DNA from 2 places in the Thermorhabdus hydrogeniformans genome. Region 1 is predicted to be linked to the other one. Evidence: riboswitches for the same ligand, from Rfam matches in the RefSeq annotation. Region 1 holds a riboswitch; the other holds the start of a gene.
What was found. A riboswitch is a leader RNA that binds a small molecule or an ion and turns the genes downstream of it on or off. The one in region 1 is predicted to bind S-adenosylmethionine.
Positions count from the first base shown of each region.

Region 2: it holds a riboswitch for S-adenosylmethionine, as region 1 does, so the genes downstream of both, ACKX14_RS09885 (homocysteine synthase) here and ACKX14_RS10240 (ABC transporter substrate-binding protein) in region 1, are expected to answer to the same signal.

Region 1 is NZ_JBJYKD010000019.1:36,309-40,907, reverse strand. It holds gene ACKX14_RS10250 (ABC transporter permease) at 1-553, opposite strand, end outside; gene ACKX14_RS10245 (ABC transporter ATP-binding protein) at 526-1,392, opposite strand; gene ACKX14_RS10240 (ABC transporter substrate-binding protein) at 1,481-2,554, opposite strand; SAM riboswitch class I at 2,626-2,745, opposite strand; gene uvrA (excinuclease ABC subunit UvrA) at 3,061-4,599, opposite strand, start outside.
Region 2 is NZ_JBJYKD010000018.1:14,135-18,733, forward strand. It holds gene ACKX14_RS09875 (methylated-DNA--[protein]-cysteine S-methyltransferase) at 1-93, opposite strand, end outside; gene metX (homoserine O-acetyltransferase MetX) at 326-1,453, opposite strand; gene ACKX14_RS09885 (homocysteine synthase) at 1,476-2,750, opposite strand; SAM riboswitch class I at 2,821-2,935, opposite strand; gene codY (GTP-sensing pleiotropic transcriptional regulator CodY) at 3,019-3,804, opposite strand; gene ACKX14_RS09895 (hypothetical protein) at 4,040-4,480, opposite strand; gene ACKX14_RS09900 (helix-turn-helix transcriptional regulator) at 4,505-4,599, opposite strand, start outside.

The DNA.
Region 1 (4,599 bases):
TTGCCGCTTGGTCGATGGTTTTAAAAATCATCAAGGCATAAGGAAGTAAGACCGTAGGGGGGATCGGAGAAGCGATCTTGGTGATGGGGTATACCGCCAGCAGCAGCCTCCTGTTCCAGCCGATCCAAAGTCCCAAGGGGATGGCAGATAGCAGTGCCAGAAAATAACCTCCAAGCAGCAGCTTCATAGAACTGAGAAAACTTTGACTCAGAAAGCTCAGGTCTTCATATAAAGCCACCAGCACTTTGGCGGGGGCAATCCAGAAGATGGGGGACCCAAGCCCCAGTTTGGCAACGGTTATTTCCCAGGTTAAGATTATAATGCCTATAATGCTTAGAACATCACTTTTGTTTTGAAGGTAATCATCGTCGACCCTGCCTCCTGCGTTTAAGCAGTTGATAAAAGCAAGGTATCCAAGTATACCCAATATAAGCCCGGTATACAAGACTTTTGATTCAATCTGCTGCTCCGCAGCATCCGGAACCTGCACCACTGCCAGCAAGGCAAGCCAAATGATGGCCGCACCTAGTCTGGTAACTGTTTTGCTGTACATTGCTTGGATACCCCCTTTCCTAACAGCTCACCCATAATCTCAAGCTTCTCCTTTTGTTGTGCTAAAGGTTCGGATAATTCGTCATAAAGTAAAGATAATAGATGGGATTTTAAAGCGATATATTCGGAAGACCGTGTAAGGCCGGTCCGGTTTCTCGGACGCTCAAAATTAACCTCAACTATCTGTTTAACCCTGCTTGGCCGTCGAGTCATAACCACGATCCGGTCGGACAGGATTAGGGCCTCGTCTATATCGTGGGTTACTAATAAAACGGTCTTGCGGTCAGATTCCCAAAGATGCAGGAGGAGGTCCTGGAGATGGACTCTGGTCAGGGCATCGGCAGCCCCGAAAGGCTCATCCATCAACAATATTCTGGGATTTAAGGCAAAGGCTCGGGCGATGGCTACCCGCTGCTGCATGCCGCCGGAAAGTTCGCCGGGGTAGTTATTGGCAAAATCTCCTAAGCCCACGATATCCAGGAATTGTCGTGCTTTGACCCGTAAGTCTTTTTTACTCAAACCTTTTTCCACTTCTTCCAGGGCAAAAACGATGTTTTCCAGGGTGGTCATCCACGGAAAGAGGGTATAATCTTGAAATACCACTCCGCGGTCAGAGCCAGGACCGGTCACCTTCCGATTGTTGACTGATACTTCACCGCTGTTGGGGAACTGGAGCCCGGCCACCAGGCTAATGAGGGTGCTTTTGCCGCAGCCGCTGGGCCCTATGATGCTGACAAACTCCCCCTTATGGATATCCAAGTTTACCCCGTCCAAGACCTTGACCGGCACTTTGTTGACTGGGAAATACATTTCAATATTACGAATACTGATCTCTACCATGGTTCCCCTCCTTCGTTAAATCACCTGCGAACTCAATAGCCATAAGCCCCATGGGGCCAAAATTATGCAGAGGGCCTGCAGCAAAGGCTTATTCATTGTTTTTCTGATAGTTCTCCAAAGCTTTCCTGTAGAATGCATCATCCGGGTTGGCTTGGACCAGCTCGTTTAGGGCTTTCCTGTAGAAGCTGGTATCGATGTTACCTGCGGGGTCTTTAGCGTTCGGCTCCAGGTATCCGACTTTCTTCATATTTTCGTAGAATTCAAAAACCGCCTTCTTGTTGGGGTCTGCTGAAATCAGGCTGGTCTTCTCGTCTACCAAGGTAGCCCGGATGGTATCTTTGTCAACCTTTAAGGCATCAGCTACGATATTCAGACTCTCTTCAGGGTTTTCGTTAAAAAACTTCTCGGCTTTAATCAGAGCTTTTAGGAAACTGACCACAGCCTCAGGGTTTTTGGCAACGAAGTCATTGTTGAAAACAACCCGGCAGCAGGGGTGACCGGGAGCCATGTCACCTGTCCACTTGAGAACCTTAATCTCTCCGGTCTTAATGGCAGCATCGGAGTAAGGGGGCCAAGAGATGGCAGCATCCACCTTGCCGGATTGCAGAGCTGCCAGGGAATCTGTGGCCGAAGGAAATTCAACATATTCAAGATCTTCTGGCTTCAGACCGTCTTTTATAAGCTGGGCTTTGACTACAATGTCGCCAGTAGCCATGCGGACAGTGGCAATTTTCTTGTCCTTAAGATCCTTAATCTCTTTAATGGATGAGTCAGCAGGTACTACGATGGCGCTGCCCTCACCAAGGAGCCCCCCAACAATCGTAAAAGGCGCCCCTTTAGAAATGAAGGTCAGAGGGGCGGCGGTTCCCGCGGAACCCACATCCACTTTGCCGGCCTGAAGCAGATTATAGACTTCGGCTGATTTTTTAATTGGTATCAGTTCCACGTCCAGGTTTTCTTCCGCAAAGAAACCTTCAGCCCGGGCTATGTAATACAGAGCCTGGCCAGGAATGGGAAGGTGAGCAACCTTGATCTTTGTTGTTTCTCCGGCTGGCGCGGCTGTACTTTTAGTTTCTTCAGTTTCTTTGGCTTTACCGCAGCCTGCAGTAAAGGATGCCAATAAAGTAGCTATAACCGCAATAACAATCAGTTTTTTCATCATTTTTTATTCCTCCGTCATAAAAATTTAGCCTCTTCTGATAGACAGAAGAGGCTACAGCTAGCATGCACCCCCTCTTATCTATCAGAATGAAAAACTCATTCTGCAGGAATTGGCACATTTCTCAAACCACTTGCTGTTTGAGCTGTTGCCGGGCTTCATTGGGCCAGTCCCTCCGCCTCTCTGGATAAGAGAGTTTTTATTCAGTTTCGCGAAACTGTATTCGATTTGTATTATGAGATTAAGTAATTCGTTAACATCAAATTTTTCCGGCCGCCACTATCGATTTTGGCAATCCCATAATACCCTATATGATTACTTGGAATTATAGCAAAGAGAGTCGCACCTGTCAATACCTGCTAGAAATTTGTTGCAATCATTCCCGGCTTTAAACTTTCACGCCATAACACCCCAAAGCAAGGGGAATAAGCGGGATAAATGTATGTGTGCAGACTGCAGGCAGAACATGAGCTTTTTCACTCGGGCCTTGTGTTGTTCCACGGCAGCGGTCATTCGGCCGCCGCAAGTCTTTCATTGATATAATTCCTGCTGTTCAGCACCTTTTTTAAAAACTGCCCCGTGTAGGAAGCCGGGTTCTCCGCCACTTCCTCCGGCGTGCCCGTGGCCACAATGTTTCCGCCCATGTCGCCTCCTTCGGGCCCCAGGTCTATGATGTAGTCGGCGGTCTTTATAACGTCCAGATTGTGTTCAATGACTATGACGGTGCTGCCGCCATCCACCAGCCTGTGCAGCACGTCGAGCAACTTCTGAATATCCGCCGGATGAAGGCCCGTAGTGGGCTCGTCGAGGATATACAGGGTTCCGCCGTTGCTTTTCCTGGAAAGCTCCGTAGCAAGTTTCACGCGCTGGGCCTCTCCGCCGGACAGCGTGGTGGAAGGCTGCCCCAGTTTAATATAGCCAAGGCCGACATCCTTCATGGTGTCCAGTTTTCTCTTGATTTTGGGGATGTTCTGGAAGAACTCCGCCGCCTCGTCCACCGTCATGTCCAGCACGTCTGCGATGCTCCTGCCCTTGTATTTGACTTCCAGCGTCTCCCGGTTATAGCGCTTTCCTTTGCACACCTCACAGGGGACGTAAATATCGGCTAAAAAGTGCATCTCAATCTTTATTATGCCGTCACCCTTGCATGCCTCGCACCGGCCGCCCCTGACGTTGAAGCTGAACCGGCCGGGTTTGTACCCCCTCATCCTGGCCTCCGGAGTCATGGCAAAGACCTCGCGGATGTCGTTAAATACGTTGGTATAAGTGGCGGGATTGGAACGGGGCGTCCTGCCGATGGGGGACTGGTCTATATTTATGACCTTCTCCACATGCTTTATCCCCAGGATTTTGTCAAACTCTCCGGGGTTTGTCTTGACTTTGTAGAGCTTTTCTTTAAGGGCCTTATAAAGTATCTCATTGACCAGGGTGCTCTTCCCCGAACCGGAGACCCCGGTCACGCAAACAAAAAGCCCAACGGGGAATTTGACATCTATATTTTTCAGGTTGTGCTCCCGGCAGCCTTTAAGTTCCAGCCACCGGCCGTCGGGCTTTCTCCTTTTGACCGGCACCGGTATCCGCTTTTTACCGCTCAGGTACTGACCGGTGATGGATTCCTCGCACCTCTCCACAACCTCCACAGGGCCCGCGGCCACAACCGTTCCGCCGTGTTCCCCGGCACCGGGACCTATATCTATAATGTAATCGGCCGCCCTCATGGTGTCCTCGTCGTGTTCCACCACCAGGACGGTATTCCCAAGATCCCTCAGCTCTTTCAATGTCTTCAAAAGCCTCTCGTTGTCTCGCTGATGAAGGCCTATGCTGGGCTCGTCCAGAATGTAAAGCACACCCACCAGCCGGGAACCTATCTGAGTGGCGAGCCTTATCCGCTGGGATTCTCCGCCGGACAGGGTGCCGGAAGCTCTGTCCAGGGTAAGGTAATCAAGCCCCACATCGGCCAGGAATTTAAGCCTGTTTTTTATCTCTTTCAAGATCTGGTGGGCTATCAGTTCTTCCCTGGATGTGAGCTTTAAATTTTCAAAAAAGCC
Region 2 (4,599 bases), on a different contig from region 1:
CGGCAGCGCCAGGCGGCACACTCCCTTTTCGGTGGAGGCCAGCATAAGCCTTCCTATTTTTGTATCGACCCGGCGGTAAAATATTGTGCGCATGAAACTCCCTCCCGGATTTTAATCATTATTCAGTTTTAAATTTCATCGTTCCCCACGGCTTTTTACACTGTAATTATACCATTTATATGTTTTTCCGGGCACCGTAAACTTGATATCATGCGACCGCTCGGTAAGCTTAACCGGAAAGTTTTTTTGCTGCACCCTCACAAACAGCAATTGAACAATCGCCCTTGTTCCGGAATTGACATGTGGTTTAAAATTGACATGTGGTTTAAATAAGATCCACCGAAGTCTCATTTATATGAGTTTGGCTCCGGATATTTTCCAGTATTTCCCTGACCATGGGAGCCAGCTGGTCAAAATCCACCAGAAAGGCGTCATGGCCCTGGCACGACTTTATCTCTCTGTATTCACCGTAGCCGCCGGCGGTGTTTAACCGCCTGATAAAACCTCTCATTTCCGCCGGAAAATACAGCATATCCGTATCTATGCCTATCATAAATACTCTGGCTTTGATGCGCCTTATGGCTTTTTCCAGGGAGCCGTAGGGTTCTGCGATGTCGTGCCGGTTCATCGCCCTCACAAGGCAGAGGTAAGTATTGGCATCAAAACGATTGACAAAAATCTCTCCCTGGTGCTCCAGATAGCTTTCCACCTGGAAAAGTCCCTTTTCCGGATCCATTTTCCTGTCAAACCTTCGCTCGAAAAGTTCGTCGCTTTTGTATGTGAGGGTACCTATCATCCTGGCCAGGGAAAGCCCTCTCACCGGCTGACCGACAGAATAGTAGTCTCCGTTTCTCCAGGCCGGGTCGTTCTCTATGGCCTTTATGCCCGCGTAATTGAAGGCAACGGCAAGCGGAGAGAGTTTATGGGTGGCGGCTATGGGCACTACCGCCTCCACAAAATCGGGAAAGGTCACCGCCCACTCCAGGGCTTGCATACCACCCATGGAACCACCGATGGCCATCCTTAATTTCTTTATCCCCAGGTAATCCAGCAAAATTTTTTGCAATCTTACCATATCCCGTATATTTATGGGAGGAAAACCCATGCCGTAAGGTACATTTGTTCGTGGATTAACGGAGGATGGGCCCGTGGTGCCCCTGCATCCTCCCAGGACATTGGAGCATATGACAAAATATCTGTCCGTATCCAGGGCCCGTCCGGTACCGATCATGGGGTCCCACCAGCCTGGTTTTGGGTCCCGGTTGGTGTAAACTCCCGCCGCATGTGCATCCCCTGTCAAGGCGTGCAAAACCAGGACGGCGTTATCTTTTTGCCGGTTTAATCTGCCGTAAGTCTCATAGGCCACCTGGATGTAATCGAAAGTATACCCGCTCTCGGTAGTGAATTCAATCTCCTCTTTTGTAAAGGAAAACAGACGCTCTTTAACTATCACGGGCTTCCTCCTTCCGGATGAATTAAACAGCCGCAAGGCCCCTTTCCAGATCCTCCAATATGTCCTCAATATCTTCGATACCAACGGATATTCTTATCATGTCTGGAGTGACTCCCGCCGCCAGTTGTTCTTCCGGGCTCAGTTGCTGGTGGGTGGTGCTGGCCGGGTGTATCACCAGAGACTTCGCGTCGCCCACATTTGCAAGATGAGAGAAAAGCCTCACGCTTTCTATAAATCTTTTTCCCGCTTCCAGACCCCCTTTAATTCCAAAGGTGAATATGGCTCCGGGGCCCTCCGGCAGGTATTTTTGGGCCAGCGGGTAATATGGGGACTCGGCAAGCCCCGGGTAATTGACCCACACGACTTTTGGATGATTATTGAGAAACTCCGCCGCCTTTTGGGCGTTTTCCACATGGCGCTGCATTCTCACGTGGAGAGTCTCCAGTCCCTGCAGCAGCAAAAAGGCATTGAAGGGACTCATGCAGGCTCCCATATCCCTGAGGAGCTGGGTTCTCGCTCTGGCTATATAGGCGGCTTTTCCGAAGACTTCGGTGTATACTATGCCGTGGTAACTGGGGTCCGGTTCGGTCAATTCGGGGAATTTACCATTTGTCCAGTCGAACTTCCCCGAGTCCACGATAATCCCTCCTATGCAGGTGCCGTGCCCGCCGATAAATTTCGTGGCGGAGTGCACCACTATGTCGGCACCGAATTCAAAGGGCCTGCACAGGTAGGGTGTGGCGAAGGTATTGTCCACGATAAGGGGTACGCCCGCATCATGGGCTATTTTTGCCACTTCTTCCACATCCAGGATGTCTATCTTCGGGTTGCCGATTATTTCCCCGTAAAGCGCTCTGGTCCGGGGCCCTATGGCCTTTCTATAATTTGCCGGGTCGCTGGGATCAACAAATTTTACTTGTATGCCCAGCCGTTTTAATGTCGATGCCAGAAGGTTATGAGTCCCGCCATACAGATTACTTGAAGAGACGATTTCATCTCCGGCCTTTGCGATATTCATTATGGAATAGGCTATGGCCGCCTGGCCGGAAGAAAGGGCCAGCGCCCCAACGCCGCCTTCGAGAGCGGCCATGCGTTTTTCCAGCACATCCTGCGTGGGGTTCATGATGCGGGTATATATATTTCCTTCCTCTTTCAGGGCAAACAGGTTTGCGGCATGTTCGGTACTCTTGAACACATAGGAGGTGGTCTGATAGATGGGTACCGCCCTGGACCCCGTAACGGGGTCCGCCTCCTGCCCCGCATGAAGGGCCAGCGTGTTGAATCTGTAATTTGTCATAATGATTCCTCCTCCGGTTTTTGTATAAAAAAAACCCCCTTCGATAAGAAGAGGGTTTTTGACCACCTTCCTCTTATCTCTCAAAACGCCTGGCGTTTTGCAGGAATTGGCACCATTTTAGAAGCAAAGCTTCTAACGGTTGCCGGGTTTCATAGGGCCAGTCCCTCCACCACTCTTGATAAGAGGTTTTACAACCTTTATCATATTCAATTTTTATTGATTATATCAGGGGATAAAACCGTTGTCAATATAAATTTATAGGGCGCAGTTAAGATCTAATTTTTTTAAGTTCTTCTACCAGTTTATCGTTGAGTATTCTTATATATGTACCTTTCATGCCCAGCGACCGCGATTCTATGACGCCGGCGCTTTCGAATTTTCTCAGGGCATTTACAATGACAGACCTGGTGATGCCGACCTTGTCGGCAATCTTGCTGGCCACCAGCAGCCCTTCATTTCCATCCAGTTCTTCAAAAATATGTTCCACCGCTTCCAGTTCCGAAAAGGACAGCGTCCCGATCGCCAGTTGGGCAATGGCTTTCTTGCGCGCCTCTTCCTCAATTTCTTCATTTTTTGACCTCAATATCTCCATGCCCACAACCGTTGCACTGTATTCCGCCAGGACCAGGTCCTCTTCGGTGAACTCCCTGCCAAATCTGGTTAAAACCAGCGTCCCCAACCTTTCCCCGCCGCCGTTAATCGGCACTATTGTCATCAACATGCCTGTGCCGGGACCCTGGGCAGTGCTTTCCTCAGCCATCTCAAGGGCATCCGGAGTTAGATTGGGCCTTGTCTCCCGGATCTCCAGCAGCCTGTCGTTATAATGTTTTGGAAAAACCTTTTCCTCCAGCACCATCTCCCGAACCGGATCGCCATCGGAGTCTTCCATCAAATAAAAGCCCAAAACCTTACCCTTCCGGCTGGCGACATAGGCGTTTACAGACAGCACCTCCCCCAGGATTTTGCATACCTCGTCGAAATCCACCGGGTACCCGGCCGTCCTCTGCAACAATTTGTTGATTTTCCTGGTTTTTTCTAATAAGTTCTCTGCCATAGTACTTCATCCTCCTCAAAATTACTCTTCAAATAAAATTATTAGCATAATTTACATGTTTTAAACTTCAAATATTACATTTTCACAAAAAATTGCACAATTGCTTGAATTCGCCTTAATGTTGAATGGACGTTTTTCCCCCTGAAAGGTTCGGATGTTTTTAAAAAAACAAAGGATCGATTAACTTAACTTAAAAATGGGCAACGGTACAAAAAAAATTTGTTAATATTAAATCTTAATACTTACGTATATAGTAAATATAATGGGCAAAGTACAGAATAATTTCAGTCAGGAGAATTGCGCTGATGTCTGCAGGAATTTTTCCTTTTTGTCCCGTTTCTCCGCCCAGGATGGCAAATAATATCAAAATGGTCCACCAGAACGCTCCGTTAGCCGCTTTGGCGGTGATAAACTCTTTGCGTTCATCGGGCTCTGCCGCCCAGACTTCCAGCTTTCCGGATTTTATTTGATTTATGCGTCTCACCGCCAGAGTGATCCCCGAAATATATGCGGCCGAACCTGTCAGCCAAATAAATGCTACCGGAGTATCAAGTTCCTGTTTTATAAAACTTATCACAAACCATATGGCGGCACCCGCGAGATATACGCCTCCGAACCACAGGTAACTGCGGAGGTGCTTTATAGCCCTATCCTGCATGCTGTTTTTCTTTGACATTATCATCAACTCCCATATAAAAATTTATTCCCAATCAGACGGTTCCAGGATGAAGATTTGTTCCATCGGAAGTTCAAAAATATTCGCCATTTTCAGTGCGAGAATTATCGAAGGTTTAT